4 regions of the Peribacillus sp. BM1 genome follow, and region 2 is predicted to be linked to each of the others. Evidence: riboswitches for the same ligand, from Rfam matches in the RefSeq annotation. Region 2 holds a riboswitch; each other region holds the start of a gene.
The links. A riboswitch is a leader RNA that binds a small molecule or an ion and turns the genes downstream of it on or off. The one in region 2 is predicted to bind S-adenosylmethionine.
Positions count from the first base shown of each region.

Region 1: another riboswitch for S-adenosylmethionine. It lies ahead of AC1MGI_RS10255 (methionine biosynthesis PLP-dependent protein); the one in region 2 lies ahead of AC1MGI_RS02610 (O-acetylhomoserine aminocarboxypropyltransferase/cysteine synthase family protein).
Region 3: another riboswitch for S-adenosylmethionine. It lies ahead of ssuE (NADPH-dependent FMN reductase); the one in region 2 lies ahead of AC1MGI_RS02610 (O-acetylhomoserine aminocarboxypropyltransferase/cysteine synthase family protein).
Region 4: another riboswitch for S-adenosylmethionine. It lies ahead of AC1MGI_RS01610 (homoserine dehydrogenase); the one in region 2 lies ahead of AC1MGI_RS02610 (O-acetylhomoserine aminocarboxypropyltransferase/cysteine synthase family protein).

Region 1 is NZ_CM155259.1:2,123,987-2,131,897, forward strand. It holds gene AC1MGI_RS10245 (LTA synthase family protein) at 1-445, shown strand, start outside; gene metC (cystathionine beta-lyase) at 569-1,741, opposite strand; gene AC1MGI_RS10255 (methionine biosynthesis PLP-dependent protein) at 1,738-2,850, opposite strand; SAM riboswitch class I at 3,058-3,169, opposite strand; gene AC1MGI_RS10260 (hypothetical protein) at 3,398-3,856, shown strand; gene AC1MGI_RS10265 (hypothetical protein) at 4,942-5,388, shown strand; gene AC1MGI_RS10270 (helix-turn-helix transcriptional regulator) at 5,390-5,623, shown strand; gene AC1MGI_RS10275 (DUF4386 family protein) at 5,668-5,925, shown strand; gene AC1MGI_RS10280 (NAD(P)-dependent alcohol dehydrogenase) at 5,922-6,836, shown strand; gene AC1MGI_RS10285 (glycine zipper 2TM domain-containing protein) at 7,653-7,911, opposite strand, start outside.
Region 2 is NZ_CM155259.1:515,742-523,652, forward strand. It holds gene AC1MGI_RS02610 (O-acetylhomoserine aminocarboxypropyltransferase/cysteine synthase family protein) at 367-1,680, opposite strand; SAM riboswitch class I at 1,789-1,895, opposite strand; gene AC1MGI_RS02615 (thioredoxin family protein) at 2,215-2,526, opposite strand; gene AC1MGI_RS02620 (toprim domain-containing protein) at 2,542-2,889, opposite strand; gene gcvH (glycine cleavage system protein GcvH) at 2,997-3,380, opposite strand; gene AC1MGI_RS02630 (arsenate reductase family protein) at 3,458-3,814, opposite strand; gene AC1MGI_RS02635 (acyl-CoA dehydrogenase family protein) at 4,277-6,061, opposite strand; gene AC1MGI_RS02640 (acetyl-CoA C-acetyltransferase) at 6,194-7,372, opposite strand; gene AC1MGI_RS02645 (3-hydroxyacyl-CoA dehydrogenase/enoyl-CoA hydratase family protein) at 7,485-7,911, opposite strand, start outside.
Region 3 is NZ_CM155259.1:3,263,915-3,271,825, forward strand. It holds gene AC1MGI_RS15775 (LLM class flavin-dependent oxidoreductase) at 1-962, opposite strand, end outside; gene AC1MGI_RS15780 (LLM class flavin-dependent oxidoreductase) at 1,210-2,577, opposite strand; gene ssuE (NADPH-dependent FMN reductase) at 2,632-3,177, opposite strand; SAM riboswitch class I at 3,303-3,407, opposite strand; gene AC1MGI_RS15790 (AAA domain-containing protein) at 3,660-5,906, opposite strand; gene pepF (oligoendopeptidase F) at 6,053-7,849, opposite strand.
Region 4 is NZ_CM155259.1:334,595-342,505, reverse strand. It holds gene AC1MGI_RS01645 (ABC transporter permease) at 1-263, opposite strand, end outside; gene AC1MGI_RS01640 (ABC transporter ATP-binding protein) at 253-1,023, opposite strand; gene AC1MGI_RS01635 (ABC transporter substrate-binding protein) at 1,026-2,021, opposite strand; gene AC1MGI_RS01630 (hypothetical protein) at 2,525-2,785, shown strand; gene AC1MGI_RS01625 (alpha/beta hydrolase) at 3,024-3,977, shown strand; gene AC1MGI_RS01620 (alpha/beta hydrolase family protein) at 4,446-5,252, shown strand; gene AC1MGI_RS01615 (DUF2584 domain-containing protein) at 5,276-5,518, shown strand; SAM riboswitch class I at 5,710-5,815, shown strand; gene AC1MGI_RS01610 (homoserine dehydrogenase) at 5,929-7,137, shown strand; gene AC1MGI_RS01605 (HAD family hydrolase) at 7,322-7,911, shown strand, end outside.

The DNA of each region.
Region 1 (7,911 bases), 1.6 Mb from region 2:
TTACGGAATTTCAAAAAAATATGAAGTGGCATTAAGTCAAATGCTAGGTGATACGTATTCGCCAATTAATCATATTCATTACCGCCAAGTACCAGTGATTATCCATATCCCTGGTGAGGGCGGGGAGACTATTTCTGTTCCGGGCGGAGAAATCGACATCCGGCCAACACTTTTACATTTATTAGGCATGAAAGCAGAAGATACCATATCGTTCGGTCACAACTTATTCACAAGGAAAGCAAGCCATCCCGTGATTTTTAGAGATGGTGGTTTCGTGAATGATACGTATATTTTCCAAGATGGGGTTTGTTTTAATAAATCATCGGGGGAACAGTTAGATAATGCTGCATGTGAACCATATCAAAAAACTGTTCATGATGAATTAGGATTGTCAGATGAGATAATATTTGGAGACTTATTGCGATTTAAGGGAATAAAGGATTAAAAATGAGGTTGTTTGAAAAAGAGTCTGACTCCACACTCTATACACCGTTTATTGTGTCATTTACACGTGAAATAAACAATCTATAGTAGCTGTGGGAGTCAGAACCTTTGCGTTTTAATCATGTTAAACAGTAAGCACTAGTTTACTTTTTTCCAAGGCTTTTGTGAAATCTTTAATCAAATCATCTGGGTTTTCAAGGCCTGCTGATAGACGAAGCAGGCTTTTTGTGATGCCACGTTTTTCACGTTCTTCATCAGGCATTGCTGCATGTGACATCTTCGCTGGATAAGATAAAATCGTTTCGACAGCACCAAGGCTTACAGCAAAAACTGGTAGAGTAACGTTAGAAACAAAGGAGCGTAGGACATCTTCATTTTCTAATTCAAAAGAAAATACTGCGCCAGCTGACTTCGCTTGTTGCTGTTGCAAAGCAAATTGTGGATGGCTGTTAAGTCCTGGATAATGAACTTTTTTTACAAGTGGATGTGATTCCAAGAATGCCGCGATTTTTTGAGCAGATTGTACAGAATGCTCCATTCGGACATGCAATGTTTTCAGGCCGCGCATCACAAGCCATGCATCCTGAACACCGAGAACGGCTCCGAATGAATTTTGCAGAAATCCAAGTTTTTTTGCTAATTCTGGATCACGTACGACGGCAAGACCGGCCACGACATCGCTATGTCCGGATAGGAATTTAGTCGCGCTATGAAGGACAATATCTGCTCCCAATGTTAGTGGCTTTTGTAGTGCTGGTGTTAAAAATGTATTATCAACATATGTTAACGCACCAATTTCTTTTGCAATACAACAGATTCCATGAATATCAGACACCTTCAAAAGAGGGTTAGAAGGTGTTTCTATATAAATGGCTTTCGTATTAGGTTGAATGGCTGACTTCACACTTTCTAAGTCCGTCATATCAACAAAGCTATGTTCAATATTGAAGCGGGAAAGTACTTGTGTGACCATCCGAAATGTTCCACCATATACGTCTTCAGATACAATCACATGATCACCCGCTGACAGGAGCATGAAGGCAGTAGAAATTGCCGCCATTCCTGATGCGAAGGCAAATCCATTTGTACCATCTTCAAGTCCAGCAATAATCTCTTCCAACGCTTCGCGAGTTGGATTCGCGCTTCTGCTGTAATCATATTTCCCAAACTGGTCACAATCAAATTGATGGAAAGTGGAAGCATGTTGAATCGGCACGCTTACTGCCCCGTTTGTTGAATCATATTTATAGTTATTATGAAGAAGCAATGTTTCAAAGCTGAAATGATCTGCTGTCATGCTGATACCTCCTTTTTCATTTTAGCAAATGCTTGTTCTAGGTCTTGGATGATATCTTCGGCTGCTTCAATTCCTACAGAGAATCGGAGCAGCCGATTACAAATACCGTTTGCGATTCTTATTTCTTCAGGGATATCTCCATGTGTTTGTGTGGCAGGGTAGGTAATAAAGCTTTCGGTCCCGCCAAGACTTTCAGCAAATGAGACAAGGTTTAAGCCTTGTAAAAATGAATTTACATATTGTTCATCGCTTAATCGGAAAGAAAGCATTCCGCCTTTTCCCGGATAGAGAACATCTGTAATGGATTCATGGCTAGAAAGATAATCTGCAAGTTTCCGTGCGTTTTCTTGATGTCTTTCCATTCGTAAAGCAAGTGTCTTCATTCCACGCATTAACAACCATGAATCGAATGGACTTAGTACCGCACCTGCACTATTATGGTGATGTGCTAGAGCTTCAGACAGATCTTTCCCTTTTGATATAATGAGTCCAGCAAGCACATCATTATGTCCGCCTAAATACTTCGTCGCACTATGAATCACAATATCGGCGCCGCTTACAATCGGTTTTTGAAGAAGAGGCGTATAGAACGTATTATCGACGATTAATAGGACTCCGTATTGTTTGGCTATGGCTGACACCGCATCAATATCCGTTTCCTGCATAAGCGGGTTTGTAGGTGTTTCTAGAAAAATCGCTTTTGTTTGAGGGGTAATACTGTTTTCAATCTCTTTTACATTACTTGTATCAACATATGTACATGTTAACCCCCATTTTTTAAAATCTTTCTCGAGCAAACGGTAAGTACCGCCGTATAAATCACGGCTGACAATCCATTCATCTCCAGATTGGAAAAGGGAAAGGACTGTGAAAATGGCAGCCATTCCAGAACTACAAGCAAAACCTTGATCGCCACCTTCAAGTTTAGCTATCGCTTGTTCAAGCAGCTTTCGAGTTGGGTTTCCTGACCGAGAATAATCATATCCAGTTGATTGACCAATTCCATCATGGCGATAAGCAGTTGAGAAATATACAGGAGGACTTATTGCACCAGTTGCAGATTCACTTCGATTCCCTAATTGAGCTAGTTGTGTATCAATTTTCACTATCGTTCACGGCTCCCTTTTTTAGAATATAAAAACATCAATGAGCGTCTGCTCTAAAAATCAGGCGATGAAAAAAGTTCAGGTTCTAAAAATTGTATCACCTTATGAAGGTGGCGGTGCATAGCTGATTTTGCAAAGCCCCGCCCCTTTTCCATAGAAAAAAGTCTTCTATAAGAAGAAGACTTTAGAATCGCATAAGTATGCAGTCTCTTCTTATCTACCAAGCCAAATAGCTTGATGGAATTAGCACCTTGGCAATATTTTACGATTGCTGGTTGCTGAGGCGTCACAGGGCCAGTCCCTCGACCTCTCTTGATAAGAAAAATTGATTATTAAGTTAATTATGAATTTACTATACTTTTCATTTATTGTCAATTAAAAGCATATCATTATTTTTACAATTCAAAATGGAAGGACTTAATTACGGAGGTATTAAATATGTTAATTGATATAAAGAAATTGAAGAATCAATACGTTCAGTAATAAACAATATAAAAAATCAATTAAGTGACGTTTGTTAGTTTATCTGAATATAATGCCTACATAGGGAGTGAGGATATTGAATGAGACCTGTGAGTTTGATACAAATAAAAAAGTAATTCACTCCTTTCAACGTAGTATCGAAATTACTTCAGCAATCCTATTATTAACCGGGCAAATCACAATCATTGGCGTGTTTGTAAGACCAGGCAGATTTAGTCTCTCGTTAGGTGGTCCTCTTTTTGGAGGGCATCGTTTAGAAGGGAAGGACCACTCGCAAGAAGGAAACCTTTTTATCGATATACTGGACATCATTATAGCTATATTATTAATCAATGATGTAATACACGTGACTGGCACATTTGTTTCGTCTGGTGATTTTTCAATTAATGTTTCAGGTCCTATTTTCGGTTATCCTGAAGTTCTTCCAGCACTGCCAATTGAAGATTATAACTTTTTTAATAAAATAGTAACGCAGCATTATATCGTTCCACCAGAATTATTAACTAATATAAAAGGGAATGAGTAAAATGTCATTAACAGATATTCCTACAGTAAAAACTTCTAGAAACAATACATTTTTAATAGCGCTCCCCATTATCATTTTCATATTTTTCTTCACTCAGCAAAAGTCCACAGATGTCTAAATTTCTAAAAAGGAAAGATCTTAAACCTAAAACCTAGAAAAGATGGGGGTAGAAACTTTAAGTTATCCTTACTGTTAATTGATGATAAAGTCCTCTAAAAAATAATAAGGTTGTTTAATTCTTATTAAGCTAAAGGGGAGCATTAGTCTAACAAAATATGTACTTATATTCTTCCACAATCAGGCGAGATTGTTGAGCAACACAAGTAGAATATGATCAAACCTTTTTATAAAAATCTTATACTTGGTTAGAAAGATTAACTCCATTTTGATCAATTTTTGTTCAAAATGGAGTTTTTTGTGTTTGCTGATAAATCAGGGTTTGTGATTTTATTTTAATTAAACTTTATTAAAATGCTGCATACACCATACTGTTGCTTTGTAATAAAATGGATAGGCTGCCTTGGGTAGCTTATTCTTCTTAAACTAACGCAGCAGTTTAGTTGAACAAGGGAAATCTAAATCGCTTGGATAAATAGATAGAATAGAACAACAGGATGTTGGTCACGAAGGCGTTGCCACACGATGTGGTGCACTTAGCCTTAGTTCCTTTGTAAACAACTCTTTGGGGGTCTCGACTTTTACACTTTTCAGGAGGCTTATCGCTCACCCCGCCGAATGCGTCCGCATGTAACGGAAATCAGTAGTATTATAGGACAGATCTATTCATCAAAATAATTGGAACACTAGAATTATGAAACAGAAAATTTTATACTTATTTTTTAAAAAAGCATTGCTGCTTTTAGCATTGCTTTTTTTTGATGCTATGAAGTTCAGAAAATCATTTATGTCTTATTTCGCTCTTAAGTTTTCCTAACCAGTTGGATCTTCATTTATACTCGCTCATTATTTATTTAATAAATTTTATTTCATGTATAGTCAACCTTACATAATGTTTAGCATACAATACAATATGTAAAACAGAACTTACTTAATTTTAATATTAATCTTAAAGGGGGTATGTAATCATGACCTATCAAGAAAAGAAAAGCATCGTATCATTAATCAGCTCTATTTTCATTTTTATGTCCTTCTGCTTGTATATGTATCCACAGTATCCAGAAGGGGGGCTAGACTCGCCCGAAACCTTTCGCTATTGGGGTTTCTTCGTTTTCATCTTAACAGTGGTTTCTATAGTAGCACACATCGTAATTAGCATTATTTTTAACATTTTGTTTAGAATTACAACAAGAGAAAAAGAACCAGCATTCGCAGATGAATTGGATAAATTAATTGACTTGAAAGCAAACCGGAATTCTTTTTTATTGTTTATTATCGGTTTTATTATTGCAATGGGATCGTTGATTATCGATCAGCGGTCACAGATGATGTTTATTATTCTAATTGCTTCGGGATTTATCTCAGATGTGGTCGGCTCTTTATCTAAGCTATATTACTATCGGAGAGGAGTCTAATATGAGTAAAAATCTTGTCGGCAATCACATCCGAAAATTACGGTTTAATCATGACGAAATGACCCAACAGCAATTAGCTGACAAGGCGGGCGTTACAAGACAAACTATCGTGGCTCTCGAAAAAGGAAACTACTCGCCATCGCTAGAGCTAGCCTTTCGCATTGCTTTAGCCTTTAACTTACCATTGGAAGAGGTATTCTTTTATGGGGAAACAACAAACTTGGAAAAACAATGATCGTTTTTCCTTATCGTTTATGAATATTAAAAAAGGGGATAAAAATGAGTTCAAATCAGAAAGCAGCAAAGATTGTGGGGGTACTGTTTTTATTAGCAACACTTTCGGCGGTAATTGGCCTTTTGTTGTACGATCCTATCCTAAACAGTTCCGATTACTTGATTAAAGGTTCTGAAAATGCCAATCAAGTGACACTAGGAGCACTTTTGGAGTTAATTCTTGTCGTATCAGTGATTGGAACGGAGATGACAATTTTTCCGATTTTAAGAAAGTATAATACATTTGGAGGAGAATTTTTATGAAGGCAATAGTATGCACAAGGTATGGATCACCTGATGTACTTCAGCTAAAAGAAGTAAATAAACCTATTCCTAACGAGAATGAAGTCTTGGTTAAAATTTATGCAACAACCGTTGCATCTGGAGACATTAGAGTTCGAGGATTTAAAAGTCCTCTATTGTTATGGATCCCCATGCGAATTGTCTTGGGGCTTAGAAAACCAAGAAAACCCATCTTAGGGGTTGAGTTAGCAGGAGAAGTAGAACAAATAGGTAAGAACGTAAAACGTTTCAAAAAAGGTGATCAAGTTTTTGCATTAACTGGGATGAGACTTGGTGCACATGCTGAGTACACCTGTCTTCCTGAAAATGCAGTAATTTCCGTAAAACCCTCCAATATGACCTTTGAGGAAGCTGCTGCTGTTCCTATGGGGGGAACTACGGCTTTATATTTTCTTAGAAAAGGAAACATTGATAAAGGAAGAAAAGTTTTAATTTATGGTGCCTCAGGGGCTGTAGGAACATCAGCAGTACAGCTTGCAAAGTACTTTGGTGCAGAAGTTACCGGGGTATGCAGTACAGCAAATTTAGAATTAGTAAAGTCTCTTGGAGCTGATCATGTTATTGATTACTCTAATGAGGATTTTACAAAAAATGAAAAGCTTTATGATATCATCTTTGATGCTGTTGGAAAAAACTCAAGAAGAAATTGTAAGAAAGTGTTAGCTCCTGACGGAAAATATTTAACAGTTGATGGGCAGGGGATTGCAAAGGTTTATAAAGAAGACTTGACATTTCTAAAAGAGCTTATAGAAATAGGTAAGATTAAATCGGTTATAGATAGAGAATATCTACTGGAAGAAATTCCTGAGGCTCATCGTTATGTAGAAAGAGGACATAAAAAGGGCAATGTCATAATCAAATTGATAGAATAAAAAGGATATTAAAGTATTTCTAATTACAACCCTTATTCAACTAACGGGTGCTTGTGCGGCCGAGCCTAGGTCGTATCATATAGCGGGTGGGATTCCCGTCGAGTAAGAACTAGCCATTCGCTCGTAGCGAGTCTTGGAGGGCTAATGGTAACTTTTAGCCTTTAAGCGTAGACAGTTAGGTGACGGGCCGAAAGCCAAATGGTTGAAGGGATTGAGCTCCATAATGTTAGTAAATCGAGAGGGCTGATGCCTTAAGCACAACAGAAAGCTACATTTTATCCTTCGTTAAAGGCAAGAAGGATAAAACCTCTCTGGAGTCAGAGACCTTGGCACGTTACACATTGATATGATACGGCAACTCGGGAGACCCTACCGGTCTTTTCTTCCTTTTAGAAGAGTATGGTGTACAAGCGATAATAAGCAAGGAAACCAAATGCCGTTGTAGGGAGTCGGATAGCAGCGTAGTACCAATGAAGTTGGGTAATGCCGATGGAGGAAAGGCTGCTACCAAGTTATCACCCTTACTAGGGACACATTTACTACACGCAGAGGTAGGGATAATAAATGGAAACAAAACTATTAAGGATAGCAGAATTAGCAAAAATCTGAGCGAAAGAGATTAGCTATATTTTGTGAATGGTGACTAGGAGGAGCCGTGTGCGTAAATAGCGCAAGCACGGTTCTGTGAGGGGGGAGGAACACAATCTACCACAAGGTAGAGAGGTTCCCTTCTACTCGACTAGTGAAAAAAAGACTGTCTTTTTGACGGTCCTTTTTTGGTGAGATTAACACAAATACATTTTTGTAAAGTGCTTGCTACTTATTTATAGAGTTATTATTGCTCTCATCATGATTTTTGGAAGCTGTTTTGTCATCGACTTCAGCCCCTTCTACAATCTGGTTACCAATAGCACCGCCTGAAACACCGCCTATTACAGTACCAATTAGTCCAAATTGAGCACCTATCATAGCACCCGCAACGGCTCCATTAAGAGTTCCTGCTGCTGCTGCTTCACCAAAGTCACTCGCACCTTGATTAGCATTACTACCAGCTTGATTGTTGCCACTTTCTTCT
Region 2 (7,911 bases):
AGTGTCAATGTATTATATTTCTATTTATTGAAAAATCGTTAAAAAACTTGGCAACAATCGATTTAGATAAAGTGAAACTTCAATCAGTGGCGGTTTTCTTCATCCCCTACTGATTGTTAGTCCCGTTCTACTGTCGTTAAGATCGCAAGCAAGCTTCAATCAATCGACAGTACGAACTAAGGCTCAACGAACTCAGACTAAATACGCCGCATCCTGTGGGCCCAAACTTTACCTCTGCTCATGCATCGGTAAGTTTCACTCTATCTCACCAATCGGACCTTTACGGGCAGTTGATCCCCCACCTATCCTCTTTTAGCATGCTCAGAATCTCGAGATGGGGGTCTTACTGCTTAAGTGTGGGAAAAATTATTTTACCGCAAGTGAATGAATGCCTGTAGCTTTTTCAATCGCTTGTTCAAGATCATCGATTAAGTCTTGGGCATTCTCAATTCCGACCGATAAACGTACCAAATCCTCGGCTACACCTGATTTTTCAAGTTCTTTGACTGAAAGTTGCTGATGCGTCGTGCTCGCAGGATGGATGATTAAACTCTTCGCATCTCCAACATTGGCTACATGGGACCATAAGCGAATCGAGTTAATGAGATTCGCACCTGCTTCTCTGCCACCTTTAATGCCAAACGTAACAATGGAACCTGCTCCTTTTGGCAAATATTTGTCAGCCAAGCTCTTATCAGGATGATCTTCATTACCAGGATAGTAGACCCATGAGACAGCTGGATGATTTTGCAGATAGTCGATGATAATCTTTGTATTCAAAATATGTTCCTTCATCCTCACATGCAATGTTTCCAGCCCAATTGCGAATTGGAAAGCACTCTGCGGACTTAATGCTGGTCCAAGATCTCGGAGTAGCTGCACACGTGCTTTGGTAATAAAGGCGGCTGGGCCAACTGCTTCTGCATAAACGATTCCGTCATAGCTTGGATCTGGTTCAGTAAAGCCTGGGAAGTTAGGTGAGTTATAATCGAATTTCCCTGCGTCTACAATGATCCCGCCCAACGTTGTTCCATTTCCAAGCAGCCATTTTGTTGCGGAATGAACGACAATATCAGCGCCAAAATCAATCGGTCTGCAAAGATATGGCGTAGCAAACGTGTTATCGATAATGAGCGGAACGCCTGCTTCATGTGCAATGTCAGCCACCGCTTCAATATCAAACACACGCAAACTTGGATTGCCGATTATTTCTGCAAAGACTGCTCTTGTTCGTGAAGTAATCGCATCTCTGAAATTTTCAGGATCATCAGATGAAACAAATCGGACCTTTATCCCATATTTCGGAAGTGTATTGGCAAATAAATTATATGTACCCCCATATAAAGTTGAAGCTGCTACAATTTCATCCCCCGCACCAGCAATATTTAAAATGGCTAAAGTGATTGCAGCCATTCCGCTCGATACCGCTAAAGCGCCAATTCCACCTTCCAATAAGGCCACTCTTTCCTCAAATGTTGTAACTGTCGGGTTATGAATTCTTGAATAAATGTACCCAGGTTCTTTTAACCCGAACAAATTAGCAGCATGCTCCGTACTTTTGAACGCAAAAGCATTACTTTGGTAAATCGGCAATGATCTTGCTCCAGTTACCGGATCTGCCTCTAAGCCTCCATGAACACTCAATGTCTCAAAGCGATAATTGTTTTTTTCTTCTCCCATGTAAATCCACTCCCTATACTTCATTTTTACGATCCTATTCGCTCCGCAATGATAGGTATATGAGAATCAAAAAAACCACTTCTTTAAGAAGAGGTTTATTATAAACTCTCCTTATCTTCCAGAGCTAATACTCTGCTGGAATTAGCACCGTGTATGAATTACATACCGGTTGCCGGGCTTCATAGGACCAGTTCCTCCACCACTCTTGATAAGAAATTAATTTAATTTTCGGTAAATTGTTCTTGTGATAAATATATCATGAGCAATAATGCCAGTCAACCTCATCTTTCTTTTATTTCACAGCTTTTTTCACCCCACGATCAGACGTTACTCTCTTTCCTTCGACAAACCTTTCATCAAAAAACATTTCTTGTCACTATTTCCCGAGAAATAGAAGCTTAAAGAGTATTCCCTTAATAGGATCCGCAATGAATATGTAAACGGTTCTCATCAAATGAATAGCAAATACCCGAATAATGGATAGCAAGCTTCTCCATCATTCGGGCATTAATCCATAGTATAGAAAATCATTCTTCATGATTCTAGCTCCTTTAAGAGAGCATAAAGATACGGTACTGATTGAAAGGCATAAACTTTTTCAATCAATTGTCCTTCTTTAAAAAGCAGCAAGCAAGGAACACTTTCTACTTTATATTGCGTCGAAATAGCTGGGCTATAGTTCATATTCATCTTACCGCTTTTTAATTCAGGATAAAGCTCTAACGCAACAGTAAGCATTTTTGAAGCGACCTGACAAGTTCCACACATCGGGGTATACAAATATAAACAAACCGTCTTATCCCGTGGAATCGCGTCATTTAATTCTGTTTCATTCCATTCTTGCACAGTAACACTCATCCTCTATTCTAAATATTTCACTTTCACGTCTATTTTGGCTGCAAGTAGCATAGTTGAAAGATGTTTTAGCGGAGCATCCGCTACTTGACGATACATTTTGTCTATATAAATATGGGAAGCGTTTGGCATTTCACGCATCAGCTGTTTCCGAAGCTTTTCTCCAGATTTATCTGCATCAACGAGAATATATACATCCTTGTCTTCCAATTCTTCCACAAGTTCATCCAATCTTACTAAAGAGATTGTTCCGTTTGTACAGATAATCTCTACATCTTCGTTCAAAATCTTTTTTACTTGACGCTTATCAGAAGTTCCTTCGACAATAAGAATTTTTTCAACCTCAGACTGCATGAACAACATCATCACCCATCTTGAGTTCTCTCAAAATACTAGAGCCTACCTGTTGCCCGAATAATAAACAAGGAAGACCGTTGCTACAGCCTTCCTCATTTAACATCTTATCCTTCGTTAGTCATTTCTTCGTATGCCTCTGCTGTCATTAGTTTCTCAATTTCAGTGCGGTCAGACGGCTCGACTACAACCATCCAAGCCTTCTCATAAGGAGACTCGTTTACAAACTCAGGGCTATCATTTAGATCCTCGTTCACTGCAACGACTTTACCACTGATCGGTGCATATAATTCAGAAACTGTTTTTACAGATTCAACGCTACCGAATGGCTCGTCCGCTTTAATTTCGTCGCCTACTTCTGGAAGCTCAACAAACACAATATCACCAAGCTCCGATTGCGCAAAGTGTGTAATTCCGATACGAACCGTTTCGCCCTCTGTTTTTACCCATTCATGTTCTTCTGAATAACGTAATTCTTTTGGTGTTGTCATTAATAAATCCCTCCAAGTATGTAGTAGTAACTCTCTTATAGTATATAAGTAGATTTTTCAATTTGGAAGTACAAACTTCAGATCCAGTTCTTCTCAAATTCTTCTTCTTTAAAACCTACTGTTACTTTCCTGCCATCTGTAACAATCGGACGTTTTATTAACATCCCATCAGAAGCCAGAATTTTCAGCATTTCTTGTTCAGATGCCTCTTTCAAACGATCCTTTAAACCCAATTCACGATACTTTTGACCACTTGTGTTGAAGAATTTCTTTAAATCGAGACCACTGTTATGGAACAACTCTTTCACTTCAGAACTTGAAGGCGGATTTTCCGCGATGTGGATGTCTTTGTATGTAAGTTCATGTGCATCAAGCCACTTCTTAGCATTGCGGCAAGTTCCGCATTTTGGATACCAATAAAATGTTAAGGACATTTTCTCACCACCTATTGATAGAATACCCTTTTTTCAATAGCAACACAAAAGATTCAGCAACGAAAATAGAAAAAGACTCCCAGAAATACTGAACACTGGAGGTGCTTAAACTCTAGGTCCGAATCGGGAGTCCTTTCTCATTTCTAAATTTATCCTGCATTAACGGGCAGTAAAACCCCCACCTTAAGGCTCAGAGGAAGCCTAGGTGGGGGATAGCTGCCCGCAAAAGCCCGATTGGTGAGATACAGCGAAACTTACCTTTGTGGTTTTCAAAGGTTTAGTTGAGGCCCACAGGATGTGGGTCACACAGACGTTGCCGCAGGACGCGGCGTACTTTGTCTGTGATTCATTAAATCGGGTTCGTAGAGTCGCTTTATCTACGCTGCGCGGAGATATTAGCGACTCTAGAATGGGACTAACAATGAGTGGGGGATGAGCCCCCCCACTCATTGAAGTTTCACTTTATAACACAAATTTTCCTGCTGCAATTACTTTAACAGAGGCTTCACGTTTTTTGGCAATAACATTGATTGGCGTGTGTCTAGTTAATTTGCGAAGGGAAGAAAGCATGATACGCAATGGGTCACCGACTTCTACAGCAATTAATGTTTCTTTTGCATGCTGCTCGATTTCATTGAACGCTTCTTGAACGAAGATTTCTGTGTAAAGAACTTTTTGCTGGTTCTTTTCTATTCCAGTTGTAGAGATTGCTTTTTCTGTACGTAAAAGCACTGATTCAGCGGCATAAGTAAGAGATGCAATATCAGCAATGTTCACTAGAATTTCTTGCTCTTCTTCAAGCTTAGGTCCGAATTTTTGTGCAGCGAGCCCTGCAGCAAGCAACGCGATTTTCTTCGCATTTCTTACTAGCATTTTTTCTTGTGCCAATGGTTCATCACCTGGTTCCTCAGGCATCATCATCAATAACTCTTCTTTTAGAGTTTGAGCTTTTTGAAGGATAGGCAGCTCGCCTTTTAACGCTTTTTTCAAGAATGTTCCCGGTACCAATAAACGATTGATTTCATTCGTTCCTTCAAAGATACGATTAATCCTGGAATCACGGTATGCACGTTCAATTTCGTATTCTTGCATGAAACCATAGCCGCCATGTAGCTGAACGCCTTCGTCCACAACATAATCCAAAACTTCAGTCGCAAAGAATTTATTTAATGAACATTCAATCGCGTATTCGGCAATGGATGCTGCAACGGCCTTGCCGTCTTTTACCTCTTCATCAGACAGCTGACTCATTCTTTGTTCAAAAAGACCAACTGTACGGTAAACAGAACTTTCTGCTGCATAAATTCTCGAAGCCATTGTCGCCAATTTCTCCTTTGTTAAGTTAAAAGAAGATATGACTGTTTTAAATTGTTGCCGTTGGTTCGTATAGCTAGCGGCCAATTCGAAGGCACGCTTAGCTCCACCGACTACACCTACACCTAATTTATAACGTCCGACATTTAAAATATTGAAAGCAATAACGTGTCCACGACCAGCTTCACCAAGAAGATTCTCAACTGGCACTTCGGCGTCTTCTAGGATCAACGTACGTGTAGACGAACTCTTGATACCCATTTTCTTCTCTTCAGCACCGACAGATACACCAGTGAATTCACGCTCAATGATAAATGCTGAGAATTTTTCCCCATCGATTTTTGCATATACAATAAATACATCCGCAAAAGCTGAATTGGTGATCCATTGTTTTTCACCGTTTAATACGTAGTGAGTTCCTTTTTCATTCAGTTTTGCTACAGTTTTTGCTCCTAAAGCATCTGAGCCTGAACTCGGCTCAGTCAAAGCGTAAGCGGCAATTTTTTCACCCGTTGCAAGCAATGGCAGATATTTTTGTTTTTGATCTTCGTTCCCGAAAAGAACGATTGGCAGAGATCCAATTCCGACATGCGCACCGTGTGTAATTCCGAAACCACCTGCACGAGACATTTTTTCAGCAATTAATGCTGAGCTGACTTTATCAAGACCAAGTCCACCGTATTCTTCTGGAACATCCGCTCCTAGTAGTCCAAGGTCACCGGCTTGTTTCAACAATTTTACTGAACGATCGAATTCGTGCTTCTCTAAATATTCAACTTCTGGTACTACCTTATGAATGACGAAATCCTCCGTTGTTTTTGCAATCATTTTTTGCTCGTCTGTGTAATCCTCTGGGGTGAACATCTGATCATACGTAATGTCTTCTACTAAAAAACCGCCGCCTTTGATTAACTTTTCAGTTTCGTTAGCCATCTTCTCGTGCCTCCTAATTTGATCATTGGGTCAGACCCCTCAATTAATCAATCTGGAAATTCCACTTAAATTGCCTTATCTCCGGAAGGTGACTTCGGGGTCAGACCCCTTTTTTCTACTGCACACAAGTTATTATCCGATCAATTCAAATACTCCAGCGGCTCCCATTCCGCCACCGATACACATTGTTACTACTCCAAATTGCTGATTCTTTCGTTTCATTTCATGAAGCAGGCTTAGTGTTAATTTTGCACCGGTACAACCAAGTGGATGGCCCAGGGCAATTGCACCGCCATTTACGTTCACAATTTCTTCATTTAGACCAAGCTCACGGATGATTTGGATCGATTGAGAAGCAAACGCTTCATTCAATTCAAATAAACCAATATCTGAGAGCGCAAGCCCCGCTAGTTTTAATGCTTTAGGTATCGCCGCTACCGGACCAATCCCCATGATTTCAGGAGGAACGCCAGCTACTGCAAATGAACGGAATTTCCCTAATGGAACCAAGCCATATGAAGTTGCTTTCTCTCGATCCATGACCATAACAGCCGCCGCTCCATCACTTGTTTGTGATGCATTACCCGCTGTTACGGATCCCGTTACTGAAAAGGCTGGTCGTAATTTGCTTAGAATATCTATCGTGGTCCCTTCACGTACACCTTCGTCTGTCATAAATTGATAGCTTCTTGACTCTGGCTTTAAATCTGCACCAACAGAATGAATCGTCACGTCAACAGGAACAATCTCATCAGCAAATTTTCCGTCCGCAATTGCTTTTGCAGCTTTTTGATGGCTACGAACTGCAAAAGCATCTTGGTCTTCACGAGAGATGCCGAATTTCTTCGCTACTTCTTCAGCTGTATGCCCCATTCCCATATAATACTCAGGAGCCGTTTCGGCGAGCTTCGCATTCGGACGAGTTACATGTCCCATCATCGGCACCATACTCATTGATTCTGCTCCACCGGCAATGACTGTATCGCTAAACCCGAGCATGATTCTTTCTGCACCATAAGCAATACTGTTCAAACCACTTGAACAATAGCGATTGATCGTAATGGCCGGTACAGAATGGGGCAAGCCGGCCAGTGCACCGATGTTTCTCGCCATGTTTAAGCCTTGTTCAGCTTCTGGCATGGCACAACCAATGATTAAATCATCAATGTTCCCTTCGTAATTGCCAGCACGTTTCAATGTCTCTTTTACAACAAGAGCACCTAAGTCATCCGGGCGTGCTTTTGCAAGAGAGCCTTTTTTCGCTTTCCCAACTGGCGTTCTTGCTCCAGCTACTATTACCGCTTCTCTCATGAGGACCCTCCTTACGTAAAATGAAACTTCAATCAGTGGGGTTTTGACTTTCCGTGAATACGGGATACATGTAAGCCATTATTCCGCAACGCTAAATGAACGATTATCAAGATTAGTTGCGTAGCGGCTTTCCTTTAAGAAGCATATGTTGCATTCTCTGTTGAGATTTCGGTATAGAAATTAAGCTTAGGAATGCTTCTTTTTCTAAGTTTAATAAGTATTGTTCATCCACTTCTGTACCAAATGGCACCATCCCACCTGCAAGAACAAAGGCAAGCTTTTTCGCAATGACCATGTCATGCTCAGAGATATATCCTGTTAGACGCATCGACTCAGCTCCTAGCAGAAGGGTTGCATATCCCGATTCGCCGACCACTGGAATTTTTTCCTTTATTGGTGCCATATAGCCTTGTTCATGTAATGCAAGAACAACTTGCTTCGCATCATAAATTAAGTGATCTGGATTCACACTAATTCCATCTGTGACATTCAAGAAATTATTTTCATGTGCTTCTTCTCCTGAAGAGGAAACCTTTGCC
Region 3 (7,911 bases), 1.6 Mb from region 2:
TGATGAAACATGCCTGAGTTAATAATCATTTCATCGGCTCCTGTTTTATCAAGGAATGCTTGTAGCTTTTCTTTAACTTGTTCAGGGTCACCAATTACACTGGCATCCAGCTTACTTTGGATCGATGCTTTTTCATAAGGTGTCCAAAGGCCATCCATTGAGTCTACTGGAGGCTGAAGCTGATTTGGTGTATTGCGAATCAGACTCAAGAATTGCTGTTGATAAGAAGTGGCTAAATAAGCAGCCTCAGTTTCTGTGTCTGCTGCATAGACGTTAATTCCAACCATTGCATATGGTTCAGATAATACATCTGATGGCTGGAAGTTGCTGCGGTATATCTCTAAGGCAGCTAATGTATTTTCTGGAGCAAAGTGACTCGCAAATGAAAATGGCAAGCCAAGTCTTCCAGCCAGCTTTGCACTGAAACCGCTTGAACCAAGTAACCATATCGGGACGTTTAAGCCTTCACCAGGGATTGCACGAACTCTGTTATGGCGAGATTCAGCATCAAAATATGTCCGAAGCTGCTCTAGTTGTTCAGGGAAGTCATCGCCGGTATTTCTGATATCACGACGAAGTGCCATAGCTGTAAATTGATCACTACCAGGTGCACGTCCAAGACCTAAATCAATACGGCCTGGGTACATAGATTCAAGTGTACCGAATTGCTCAGCAATTACAAGTGGAGAATGGTTCGGTAACATGATGCCGCCAGATCCTACCTTGAGTGTAGACGTTCCAGCTGCAACATAGCCAATGACAACAGATGTTGCGGAGCTAGCAATACCTGGCATACTATGATGTTCCGCTAACCAAAAACGATTAAAGCCCCATTTTTCTACATGCTGTGCTAGATCTAGTGTATGTTTAAATGATTCAGCCGGTGTACTTCCTTCAGTAATGTTTGCAAGATCAAGCACGGATAAAGGAATTTCACTCAGCTGTTTTTTTGATTGTGACATGTATTCAACTTCTTTCTATAATCATTTGTTATCTGGTTACTTACAGCCATCATATAAAAGAATCCATAAAATTGCACATAGTATGCTTAGAGATTTAATCCAAATATTTTAGTATGATTGTGTTCTCCACAAAAATAGACAATCAATAATTTGATTGCCTATCATTCGATCATTATATAGCTAAAATTAGATTTAGAGACTCGCACGAATCGGCGATAATACCACAACAATATATCTAGTTAACAAGTTACAGACTAGTTGCTGGAAAAAGTCTTTTACGATATTGTCTTCCATGATGGTGATCCGGCAAATAATCACTGCCAAATAGGTTGTTTCGGAAGGTTCCTTCTTCGTATTCTTTTCTGACTAAACCTCGCTCTTGTAAAATTGGAATCACATATTCGACAAATTCTTCAAAAGTACCAGGTGTAACCGCATAAGCAATATTAAAACCATCCACTCCTGTAACATCGATCCATTCCTCTAAAGAATTTGCCACTTGTTCAGGCGAACCAACAACAACAGGTCCCATGCCTCCTACTCCAATAAATTCGGCGACTTCTTCAACAGTAAAATCGGACATCGATTTTAATGTTGATTGGATGGCATCATTCTTTACATATTGAATTTTTTCCTTAGGGTCCACCCCTTCCATATCCACACCAGTCCAGCCACCGAATAATGCAAGTGATCCCTCATAACTGGCATGCTTTTTATAATCCAAATATTTAGCTTCAGCCTCTTCTTGAGTCGCACCTACAATTGGCGTAATCAATGTAAGAATCTTGATTTCATCTGCTTTCCGACCTGCCTTCACTGCCTCTTCTCTAAAAGAGGTAACAGTGTTTTTTGTACGTTCCATCGATGTTGAACCAATGAAAACAAGTTCTGCATGCTTTGCTGCAAATTTCGTTCCTTTTGGTGATGCCCCAGCTTGGAATATTACAGGAGTACGTTGTGGTGAAGGTTCACATAGGTGAGCTCCTGGAACTTTATAAAATTCACCATCATGATCGATATCATGAACTTTTTCTGGATCTGCATAAATCCCTTTTTCCTTATCCACTACGACTGCATCATCTTCCCAACTAGCTTCCCATAGTTTATAGACAACATCTAAGTATTCATCAGCTATATCGTAACGATTATCATGATTAATTTGTTGATCTAAGCCAAGATTGCGTGCAGCACTATTTAAATAAGATGTTACGATATTCCAACCGATTCTCCCTTTTGTTAAATGATCCAATGTCGAAATTCGTCGAGCAAATAGATAGGGATGTTCATAGCTTGTCGACGCAGTTAAGCCAAATCCTAAGTGCTTTGTAACTTGCGCCATGATCGGAACAACAAATGCGGGATCATTGACTGGAACTTGAGCACCCTGACGAACTGCTGCATCGCGAGAACCTTGGTATACATCATATGTTCCAAGGACATCGGCAAGGAATATGGCATCGAATCTCCCTTTTTCCAGTACTTTTGCAAGATGCGTCCAGTATTCTGCATCTTTGTACGTAGATGATTGATCGTCTGGATGTGTCCAAAGCCCAGGGGATTGATGCCCTGCGCAGTTCATATCAAATGCATTTAAATAAATTCTTTTTTTTGTCATAATCATTACCACCCATTCGTTTTTTAATGATGTAAATTGGTGCTAAATGTAGTCTTAAGCGATTATTGGTTTAGTTTGTTTAATGGTTTGGAGAAACTCCTCTAAATTGTTATTAAGTCGAGTTTGAATATCTTGATCAGTAATAGGCTGTAAACTATTTTCTTTATCAATTTGATTATCTATAATATAAGTCCCTTGAGTGGCTCTTCCTTTTAAAGTAGTTATAAGCGGTTTTAAGGCAAAATCGATTGCTAATAAATGCGCTTTACTCCCACCGACCATTAGCGGTAACACTGGAATTCCTTTAAACGCACTTTCTGGTAATAAATCGATTAGAGATTTTAAAATACCTGTATAAGAAGCTTTGTACACAGGTGAACCAATAATCACCCCATCCGCTTCCTCGATTGATTTTGCTATTTGTTTAATTCCAGTGCTATTATAGCGTGCATAAAGCAAATCCTCAGCAGAAATATCTAAAACGGAAATATACTTTACCGTTATATTCTCCTTTTCTAACAACGATTGAACAAATTTTAAAACTACATCAGTCCTAGATGTTGCTGAAGGGCTTCCAGATAAAATCACTACATTGGGCATTTGTTGACCTTCTCTCTTAGTAAATTAGTTATGATCCTTTGTACGGTCTACATTCAAAGGGTTTAATCTATATTAAACGCATAAAGTCCTCTTTCCTGATAGAAAGAGGACTTTATGCGTAGTCACCCTTATCTGACAAGCCAATGCTTGCAGGAATTAGCACCTTTCTACTAGTTGTAGAGGTTGCTGAAGCTTCATCGGGCCATTCCCTCGGCTTCTCTTGATAAGAAGTATTAAGTTAATTTTATCATAATATTCTAATAACTGATTGTCAAGATTAAATCATATATTTTTCATCGGAATTGTTTGAATAATATTTATTCACACATTGTAATACTGGGATAATTAAGAAGGGGGATGTCCTCAAAGAAAGGTCTGACCCCGCAACAACTAAATACAGTATAGGATAAGTGATAGATACACTACATACTGATTTAGAGTGCGAGGTCAGACCTTTTGAGATATGCCCCTTATAGTTTCTTCTATTCTACGCTAGGTAGTTGTGTAAGAAAATATTCAACAACCGCAACTGAATCAAGTCGTGCAGCCACATAAGGTGGGGAAAGTCTACTTGCTGCTTCAAGCGGCATTCCTAGCCAGAGATATTGCTTATCAATGATGACAAATGGAAAAGCAATATTTGTTTCAATCTGTTCTTGCACGGCCAAACCTGGAAGCGGACGAATGGAAATAAGCGTGATTTTAACATGTTTTTGTTTACAATTCAGCATATTCAACCAATCTTCTGTAACTATTCCTTTATCAGGTATAGACAAGATAATTGAGTGACATGCTTTTTTAATATCCTCACTTAGAGCATCCAACTTACGCGCATGCATCCACTGAAGCTTAGGATGATGATTTTGAATCCACTTGCCAATGTCCCTGGTTGCAACTGTATGTCCAAAGGTTGTTTGATGATCCACAAGCTTACGTAATGTTTTACCTTTATAAACGTTTTTTCGAATATAGTCCGTATCGCTTACTTGGATGAATTTTCCTTTCGTTCTCGTAATTGCGACATTAATGAGCCGCTCACTATTCTTTCCAGTCAAAAGCATCCCAGCACGTGTTTCAGGATAACTGTCGACTGTGTCAAATATCATTACATCACGTTCACTTCCCTGAAATCGATGAACAGTTGCTGCAATAATATCAGCTTGTTCAAGCTCTTTCGCATATACTTCTTGTAATAATAGATCCATAAGACGAGATTGAGTTCGATACGGTGTCACATATCCGATGGAACGTGCACCGTTTGAATACGCTTCATGAAGAAGTTGGAACGACAAGAACAGCTGCCAAAGATTCATCCTCGATTTCGATGTTCGCTCCGCTATACAATGTTCACCAGTTCCACTCGTTTCTAACAGCATTAAGGCACGATTAGGAAATGGTCTTCTCTTAGCAATTTTTGCACGGCTTGCTTGTACACTTTCATGATCACAAACTCGGGAATGATAAATATGTTTATTCGTGAAGGCCGAAATATCTGGATGCATTCTGCGTTGTTCTTTTAACAGAAACAAATGTGGATGGAGCTTCCCTTCATTCACTACATTCGCAACTCCTGAACAATGAAAAATATCTTCTTTTAACCATTTATTCACTGATTCATCACGAGCTGAAGCAATTGGCGGCAATTGTTTAAAATCACCACAGACAATGATATTCTTGCCTAACGATGCAGCAAATGCAACTTGTGGGACATAAGCCATACTCGCTTCATCAAGAATGACTAAATCATATTCCTGTTCATAAAGTGTGCTGTCGCTTGCTGTTTTTGCCAGTGTGCTACCAACGATTTTAGCTTCTTTGACAAGCTCCATTTCCTTACGACGAAATTTTTCTATAACTTTGCCAAGTGTTTTTTCCAATTCAATTAATCGATCTGTATCTCGCTTGCTAAATGAACCTGATAAATCTTGTTTTAAGAGCCGCTTCTCTTCAGTTAGTTTTTCCTTGTCTTCAACTAAATCAGGTTCATGCTTTTCTAACAACTGACTTGAGATGATATCAGGATGACTCGCTAAGCTTTCTCCTGTTTGCGAACTGTACCTTAAAATATCTCCTTCTTTAAAGCGGTTTTTCTTTTTTGTAAATGTAGCGATTTCTGCCATTAGTACATCCACGGCTTGGTTGCTATGAGACAGAACTAAAAGTTTTTTTCCTTTTAAATAATGATTCGCTGCAATCCGCGCCAATGTATATGTTTTTCCAGTTCCCGGGGGTCCCCAAACGTATGTAATTGGATTAAAATTAGAGCGTAAAAAAAGCTCCTTAACATTACTATGTTTCTGATCTATCGGATGCCTGCTCTCCATCGAAGGGTCCATCAACCGTTTGACTCGAAGCCGCTTTTTCTTACTTTTTTTCACTTCGTCTAAGCGCTCAATTAATTGCTCCAAAAGCTCCCATGGGTCATGGTAAAGAAAAGCCTCGGAAATCAAATCTCCAAGTGTTTTTTCAAAAGATAATATGATGCTTTTGCCTTCAGACGAGAGCACTAATCCTTCCTGCTTGATTCCTCCCCATTCCAGTCGAACGAATGATCCGACTGGAATCCTCAGCGATCCAATCGTTTCGAAATAATAAGTAAATCCATCTACCTGATCTATCAAATGACCATTCAAAACGTGATATTTTGTACTTCCGTATTTTTTTAAATGGCGGATTTCATTTTCTAATGCTACTTGCCATTCTTTTATATAGCTTACCGTTGAGTTCATTTTATCTTCCTTAAATTTTTTAATTAATGTTCTTCTACAATAGTACGCTTTTCACAAAGATTGTCAAAGTAGCATGATTTATTGATTTTAAAAAAGGCTATCTCAGTAAAGGATTAGACCTTTAGAGATTAGCCTCTTTTAAAATATTACTTCTCCAACAATTCGCCAAATTCCTTCACTAGTCCACTAAATATCTTCAACGCATTTTCAATCGGCTCTGGTTTAGTAAGATCGACTCCAGTTTTCTTTAGCAATTCAAGCGGATATTCCGAGCTGCCACTTTTTAAAAATGTTAAATACTGTTCAAGTGTACCTTCATCACCTGATAATATCCGGTCAGCGATATCAATAGCTGACGCATACCCCGTCGCATATTTATACACATAAAACGGTCGATAAAAGTGTGGGATTCTAGACCAGCCGAATTTCACTTCATCGTCAAAAACAATGTCTTCCCCATTATACGCACGGTATATCGTTTCATATACAGTATTAAAGACTTCTGCATTCAAAGGCTCATCATTTTCTGCTTTTTCGTGTGTAATTTTTTCGAATTCCCCAAACATGACTTGCGTAAAGAAAGTTCCTTTAAAGCTGTCAATAAAATGGTTAAGCAGATGCTTCTTTTTATTCAAGTCTGTTGTCGTGTTCAATAAGTAACGAATCAATAGGATTTCGTTCACGGTTGATGCGACTTCAGCAACAAAGATCGAATATCCAGCACTGATTTGTGGCTGATATTTTGAACTAAAATACGAATGCATCGCATGACCAGATTCATGTGCTAACGTAAATAAACTGTCCAAATCATCCTGATGGTTTAGTAAAACGAATGGATGAACTCCATATAAACCTAGGTTATAAGCGCCAGATCGTTTTCCTGGCGTTTCCCTTACATCATAATAACGATTTTCTTTGAAGTTCAAAAGAGTCGATACATACTCTTCGCCAAGTGGCCTCAATGCTTGCAACATGATGTCAAATGCTTCATCATACGGAATCTCTTCCTTTGCCTCTTGTACAAGCGGAATAGTTAAATCATACGCACGCAATTCATCAACACCCAAATGCTTTTTGCGCAATTTTATATAGTCATACATCGATTTAATATTCGCTTTCGTCGCCGAAATAAGATTTTCATACACTTCTGTCGGAACCCGATCTGAAAATAATGATTTTTCAAGAGCTGAAGGGTAGTTCCTTGTTTTCGCCATCGTCGTATTGTTTCGTATGGCTGATGAAAGTGTGCTCGCGATAGTATTTTGCAACTGAAGATACGGTTGATAGTAGGCCTTGTATGCCTCTTTTCGTTTTTTACGGTCCTGATTTTCAATCAATTTACTGTACATACCTCGTGTTAAAACGACCTTTTCTCCATCGTCTTTTGTCACTTCTCCAAATTTAATATCAGCATTGTTAATCATGCCAAATGTTTTTTGCGGAGAAGAAAGAGCATCACCAAGCTGCGAAAGAATTGCTTCTTGATCTTTGTTCAGTACATGTGCTTTATAGCGATAAGAATCAAGCAAATCATCTTCAAAATAACGTAGTCCTTCTACCTCTTTTATGTACGCTTTTAACGCACTTTCTTCAAGGCTTAATAAAAATGGCATAAAAAATGAAGTAGCGGCACTAATTTTTTGCCCTAATTGACTGGCACGATCAAGTAAACCCTGTGCAGCGGGCACTCTTGTGTCTAAGTCCACCTGAAGCATGGCATATACATAAAGCTTTTTATATGTATACCCTAATTCCTCACTCAGGGATAAGTATCGAAACAGTGCCTCTGCATCTCCAATTTTCCCGTCAAATGCCTTTAACTTCTCCACCCTATTCAAGATCGTTTGATAATCCTGTTCCCACTTTTCCTCGTTTTCATAAATATCTTCCAATCTCCACGTTTCTTCTACTTTAACATCAGCTCTAGTCGAATATGCAGTCATAGTTGATCCCCCTTTTTATATTATTTTTCCCATTATATCGAAAATGTATGATTCTGTATAAC
Region 4 (7,911 bases), 180 kb from region 2:
GTACCGATGATAAATCCAAGTACTGTTTCGAATAGGGTTATGCTTAAATGGTTAAACAAAGTGCCATCACTTATTTTTGTAAGAAACAGGCTCCAAATCTTTGACGGTGAGCTGAAAATGAGTTGATCTATCCACTTGAATCGTGAAGCAATCTCCCATCCTGAAAAAAAAGCAATGAAGATGAGGAGTTGATAAAAACGAACCCACCGCCTCTCTTTGACGAGTGCTGCTTTGTATTGGGTGTGGAGTGCATTAATGTTCAAGGCTCTCAAGCTCCTTCCAAATAGTTTGAAATAGGGAGGAGTAGCTTGGATGGTTACGGGCTTGAAAAGGAGTTAACGATCTAAGTTCATTAGGGACTTCAAATACTTTGTGAATTCTGCCAGGGCGGGCCGCAAACAAGTAAATACGGTCGCTCATAGCAATCGATTCGCCGATATCATGTGTAACCAACACAGCTGTTTTACCATATGCCTTCAATGTTTCAGAAACGAGGTCTTCAAGCTTCAGTTTCGTTTGATAATCGAGCGCAGAGAATGGTTCGTCTAGCAATAGGATCTTTGGATCAACGGCGAGTGTTCTTGCTAGCGCTGCCCGCTGTCTCATTCCACCTGACAACTCCCTTGGATATTGATGTTCTACATTAGGTAAGCCGACATCTTGAAGCAACTTCATCGCTGTTGACAGAGAAGTTTCTTTATCATGTTTCAATAACTTTAACCCCAGTGTTACGTTTTGCCCAATCGTTTTCCACGGAAATAAGTAATCTTGCTGTAGCATATAGCCTATTTGAAGCTCATCCCGTGAAAGCACGGGCTGCCCTTCCAGCAAAACGGTGCCAGCTGTTGGTGGAAATAGACCAGCAATAATAGATAACAGGGTTGTTTTCCCACAGCCACTTGGGCCAAGAAAGGAGATAAACTCCCCTTTCTCGATCGATAAATGAATATTTTGTAGTGCCTGTGTTGCCGTTTGTTTCGAAAAGTACGTATGATCAACACGATTAATCGTTAGAAAGTCCATGATTACTTCGATACCTTTTCGGCAAATGATGTGTTCACTAAGTCTTCATAAGCTAATCTACTTGGAAGCTCACCCGCTGCATCCATAATGTTCTGCAAGTTATCCCATTCTACTTCATCTAAAATCGGGTCTGTTGCATAGGAGCCTTGTGCTTTATAACGATCCACAACGGTTTCAATTAATGTAAGATCTGTGTCTTCAAAATACGGTTGAATTACTTCGGCTACTTCTTGGCTGCTATGTTCCTGCACCCAATCTTGTGCTTTTTTTACAGCACGGGTGAACTTCTCGACCGTTTCGCCCTTCTCTTCTATATAACTCGCTTTGGTCATGAATGTTGTGTAAGGAATATGCCCTGATTCTGTTCCGAATGAAGCGACAATATGGCCTTTTCCTTCTTTTTCAAACAGGCTGGCAGTCGGTTCAAATAGTTGTACATAATCACCTGTACCTGAAGCGAAGGCTGTAGCAACATTGGCAAAATCAATGTTCTGGATAAGTGTCAGATCATTGTGAGGGTCGATGCCATGCTTCTTGAGTACAAACTCACCAGCCATTTGCGGCATGCCACCTTTACGCTGACCAAGGAAGGTAGACCCTTTTAGCATATCCCAAGAAAAGTCATCGATTTTCTCACGGGAAACGAGGAACGTTCCATCGGTCTGGGTAAGTTGGGCAAAATTAACAATTGGATCATTTGCACCTTGAGCGTTCACGTAAATTGATGTTTCAGACCCGACAAGGGCAACATCCGCGCCATCCGATAATAAAGCAGTCATCGTTTTATCGCCGCCAGCTGTCGTTTTTAAGTCGATGCTTAGTCCTTCTTCTTCAAAAAAGCCCTTTTCAATCGCTACATATTGCGGTGCATAGAAAATCGATCGAGTCACCTCTGCGACACGCACCTTTGTCAGATCTTCCTTGCCACATGCACTAAGAGCGAGGATTAATAAACAGGCCAATGTAATCATGAATCCTGCTTTTACCCAATGTTTCATCTTCCATTCCTCCTAATTCGTAGGTCATTCACCTAGAATAACGTATGCAGAAGTGAAAAATGTGTGAATGCCTATAAGAGAGAGAAAAAAGGATCGCGCCACTTCATAAAACCAGCATAATTGCGATCCATAAGTTCCCATCGGAAAGGAGTAACGGTTCGACTGAAAACGAATCGTATTGTTCTTATTTACGTTTTTTTGGAATAATAACTGTGCGCGTACTTTCATTAGAAAGTAGTAGAGAGGCAGGTTGTAAGTGTTGCTTTTCGCCGATAGATACGTACAATCAGTCTCTTTTTCACATCAAACCTTTTGATTTATGGTCAGCTTTCGGACATAAATGAAGTGGAATTTATGGTTCTTCACATTTGGTTGAAATTCATGGGTGCTTTAGGAAAACGAATAACTGTCATCATTAACAACGATCTAGTACGATTTTCATTATTATACACTCAACTTTCACACCTTAAAAATCTTGATTAATTATCGGTATCTTTTGGAAGATGGCAGATGCATTTGGAGGAATCGCTCTGCCTAGATTCATTACGATGGTGGTTATATATCCTTCTATTTTGGGTAGAGATGAGGAGAAACCTGTACCTCCTGTTCAACAGCTGGCTCTTTTTAAGAAGCGCGAAGTGGCACTTGGATTATCAATCACCTTTTTCTTGCTTGGTGGATATTCGATTGTTTATACCTATCTCTCTCCTTCTTTGCTAACTGTATCAGGGATAGTGATACTTTCTTTAGCACAGGTTTGCTAACCTTCGGAATTGAGAGTCTGATCGGTTCGAAGTTTTATGGTTTTAGTACGGATCGAGGTGTTGTGACTGTTAGACTAAATGGTGGTAAGACGTTGCATATGAGTATTTTGTTGTCGCTTGTAACGAATTCGCCGAGTTTTGGCCGACCTTACATGAAGGTCGTTCTGGGCATGTTATATGCAGTGAAATTTAGCGAAACATAAAATGAAAACGAATAAAACTTTAGGAGGAGTTAAAGATGACACAAAATCAAAATAGAAAAGTTGTATTGGAGCCTGCTGCACAAAAATTCGTAGAGGACACGGCTAACCCGCCGTACCTGTTTGATCTTGGTCCAGAGAAGGGCAGGGAAACAGTAGATGAAGTACAGTCCGGAGAGGTTAAAAAGCAGCCGGTTGAAGTAGAAGAGCTTGTCATTGAGGGAGAAACAACTGGACCTGTATCCATTAAAATATTGCGCCCTGAAGATGCCCCAGAAAATCTCCCTGTCATTTTATATACGCATGGTGCAGGCTGGGTTTTCGGAAACGCACATACACATGATCGTTTAGTTCGGGAACTTGTTGTTGGATCACAATCAGCGGTCGTGTTCACTAATTACAGTCTCTCGCCAGAAGCTAAATATCCGATTGCTATAGAAGAGGTCTATACGGCTTTGGAATGGATTGCTAAAGAAGGCGATAATTACGGGATGGATTCAAGTAATATTACAGTAGCAGGTGACAGTGTTGGAGGAAATATGTCGGCAGCTATTACACTAATGGCCAAAGAACGAAAAGGCCCAGCTATTGGCAAGCAATTACTTTTCTATCCTGTAACGGATGCTTCATTTGATACAGATTCATACAAACAATTTGCTACCGGATATTTTCTGCGTAGGGATGGAATGCAATGGTTCTGGGACCAGTATACTTCCGATCCACAACAGAGAGCAGAAATAACGGCATCTCCACTTCGGGCAACAACAGAACAATTAAAGGGACTTCCTGAAGCTTTAGTTATCACGGCAGAAGCCGACGTTTTGCGCGATGAAGGAGAGGCATACGCCAATAAACTTCGCGAAGCTGGTGTAAAGGTAACTGCAGTACGCTTCCAGGGTATCATTCATGACTTTGTGATGCTTAACGAATTCGCAGACACAGAAGCAGCAAAAGGGGCTATAATGCTTGCAAACGCATGGCTGCGTGAATAGAGGGAGCATCCCCAAAAAAGAAGATTAACTTTTAAAGGAACGAACCTCTTTTGTCATAATCTCCTTTTTGATTTATTTAATCAAAAAGGAGATTATGCTTTCAAAAACCTGAAAGATGGAATGAAGAACACTTTTGGAAGGAAGCTTCACTCCGCTTCGATAAAGCGACAGTACGAACCCGAATCAATGAATTACATACTAAGTACACTGCGTCCTCATGTCTTCGTCTGTTTGCTCCCCATGTTGTGGAACTAAACCTTTACTTACGCATCGGTAAGTTTCACTGTATCACACCAATCGGGCTTTTACCGACAGTTAATCTTAACTAACATTTTTCCTATTTATGTAAAAAGGTAGGTTACCTTACTATCTCTTAAAAAAGTCTATATACTACCTGTTAATGCAGGATAAAATGGGGGAGTTGATTTACAATAAGGAGAAATGAGTTTTATGAAAGGGGGATGTATGATGGAGGATGGCACAATTATAACGAAGCAGCGGTTTCCATCACCGCATCCGAATATTCGTCTGTTTATCGTAACGTATCTTTCACAAGGCTTGAAGGTGAAGGGGCTTCTTGCTGAGCCAGATGATGATCAAATGTATGATGGTTTCTTATATTTACGAGGAGGCATTAAAAATGTCGGCAAAGTACGCCCGAGTCGTATTGTGCAATTTGCAGCAGAAGGCTTCATTGTGTTTGCACCGTATTATCGGGGGAATCAAGGCGGAGAAGGGGATGAAGATTTTGCAGGCGAAGACCGTGCTGATGGGATTAGTGGCTTTACATTACTCGAACAGCACAAACGTGTGAAACCCGAGAATATCCATATTTTCGGGTTTTCACGAGGAGGAATTATGGCCCTTTGGACGGCAATTTATTGTAAATCAGCTGCCTCCGTTGTCACATGGGGCGGAGTGTCTGATATGTTTCTAACTTATGTGGAACGTGTAGACCTACGTCGCATGATGAAGCGTGTTATTGGTGGTACGCCGAGTAAAGTTCCAAACGAATATAAATACCGCACACCACTGTTTGCAGTAGATGAACTTGTTGCACCAGTTCTGATTATTCACGGTGAAAAAGACAATAACGTGTCCATTGAACACGCCTACAGGCTGGAGAAAATATTGAAGGAAAAAGACAAGCCTGTTTGGAGTTGGTATTTTGACGAATTTACCCACTATTTCCCGCCGAATATCAACCGAAAAGTCGTTTGTGATCTAACACAGTGGATGAAAAACCAAACGAGAAAGCAATGTGCTAAAAAGTAAGTAAAGGAAGGGAGGTTTATGCTTTGGGAATGCCAATGGAGTTAAACACGATGATCGTGACAAAAGGCCGTGAAAGCAGAGAGGAAGAAAATCTTTTCCGTTTAACGAAAGACGGCTATCGCCTATACCCAATTGATATTCCAATTGAAGTTCGCAAAACGATCGAAAGTGAAACGAATGGGATAGCCATCATTCAAAAAGTTTCTTGGACAAACAACCAAACTGAAATCACCTATCAGTTGGTGTCATTGAATTCAACCAATTAAACAAGTAGGCTTTAGAGTAACGAATTCCGTTTAGAATACAATTAATGTCATGAACAGTACATATAGAGGGTGAAATTGCGTTGATTTCACCCTTTTCATATTCATTGTTTTTTCTGAAGTTTCATTTTACGCTATTGACGATAAATGTTTAAAGTACTATATTATTATAAATAGTTTAATAATTTTAACTTTTCTTATCAAGAGAGGCGGAGGGACTGACCCTGCGAAGCCTCGGCAACCAGCATATCATGCCCGGTGCCAAATTCAGAGGAATGGTAACCATTCCGTAGATAAGAGGGTGGATAAATCTTGAATATAAACATTCAAACTCCCCTTCTGTCCATATGCAGTGGGGAGTTTTTTGATGTTCAATTAAAGTCATCGATAAATAGGACAAGGGGGAGATATACATGACAGCTTTACATATTGCATTATTAGGTTACGGTACAGTGGGGAAGGGGGTTTATAAAACGATTCAAACACATCAGGAAAAGCTTAAGCGTATTTTTAGGAAAGAGGTAAAAGTGGTTGCCATACTTGTTAAAAATATAGAAAAACATCATACACTAGATTCTGATGTTCTGTTAACCGATGATTTTAACAAGATTATTACACTTGAGCAGCTAGATGTTGTCATTGATGCGATCGTTGGTCAAGAGCCTAGCTTTACGTACTTGCAGCAAGCGATGAACAGAGGATGTCATGTTATAACAGCAAACAAAGAAATGTTTGCTTATCATGGAACTCAATTAAAACAGATAGCCAAGGAAAAAGGGGTTACTTTAGGATTTGAGGCAACAGTCGCAGGTGGAATTCCGATTATCCAAACTCTACGACAATTGTTAAACGTAAATAATATCCAAAAAGTGCAAGGTATTCTTAATGGGACTTCGAATTTTATTTTGACAAAGATGCGAGAAGACGGCTGTCCATTTGAAACAGCGTTAAAACTAGCACAAGAAAAAGGTTATGCAGAAGCTGATCCGACAAATGATGTTGAAGGATACGATGCCTTTTACAAAGCGGTGATTTTAAGTGAACTAGCTTTTGGAGAGATCCCTAATTGGGAGGAATCCGTTCGACAAGGGATTCAATCAATCACACCTGAGCAAATTGAGCTTTTTTCAGCATTGGGGTATCGATTTAAACATGTAGCTTCTATGGAAAAGACAGAAAAAGGGATCGTATGCTCAGTCAAACCTGTACTGGTCAATGAAACACATCCATTTTATCAAATCGAAGGCGTGCAAAATGCAGTCTCCATTGATGGAGATATTGTAGGAAACATTAGCCTCCAAGGGCCTGGAGCGGGAATGCTTCCAACCGCAAGTGCCATTATCGAAGATTTAGTGTATATAAATAAACATAGTTTTTCGCCTATTTTCTTAGATGAACAAAATGGATTAAGTGTGAAGGTATCCAAGATTTATTGGGCACTGGCAGGAGATGTGGCTGTAGAAAATATTCCTTCTCATATTCAAATCATTGACAGACCTAATCCAAATGTTCTCATTGTCGAAGCATCTTGGGAGGAAATTTGTGATATTCAATGGCCAAATACTTATTTTTATCAAGTTCTTGGGAAAGTATTACCTGAACAAGCACTTGTTAGGTCATAAATTAATCTGATTTATAAAATAAGATCTCAAGTCCACCGTACTTGGTGAGAGTTGCACAAACGAAGTGAATGGGGAAAAGGGACGATAATCCCAATCATTAACTACCTGTTTGGAGAACAATAATTGCTTATTCTTTTATTTTGGTAAATTTTTAATAAAAAGTTTAAAAAGGGAGAGGGAAATAATGTCTGAATCACTAATCTTTGATATGGATGGAACGCTATTTCAAACAGATAAAATCTTGGAATTATCACTTGATGATACATTTAATCATTTACGGTCATTAAATAAATGGGATACAGTAACCCCTATTGATAAATACCGCGAGATTATGGGTGTACCTTTACCAAAAGTATGGGAAGCTTTGTTGCCTAATCACTCCAATGAAGTAAGAGAACAAACTGATGCTTATTTTCTGGAAAGATTAGTTGAAAACATAAGAAACGGAAAAGGGGCTTTATATCCTAATGTAAAGGAAGTTTTCAGTTATTTAAAAGAGAATAATTGTTCAATTTACATAGCGAGTAATGGTTTAACGGAATATTTAAAAACAATTGTGAGTTATTATAATTTAGATAATTGGGTTACTGAAACATTTAGTATCCAACAAATACAAACGCTTAATAAAGGAGATTTAGTTAAAAAAATTATAAAAAAATATGATATTAAAAAGGCAGCAGTAGTCGGAGACCGTCTATCTGATATAAATGCAGCTAAAGATAATGGTTTAATTGCAATTGGATGTAATTTTGATTTTGCACAAGAAGATGAACT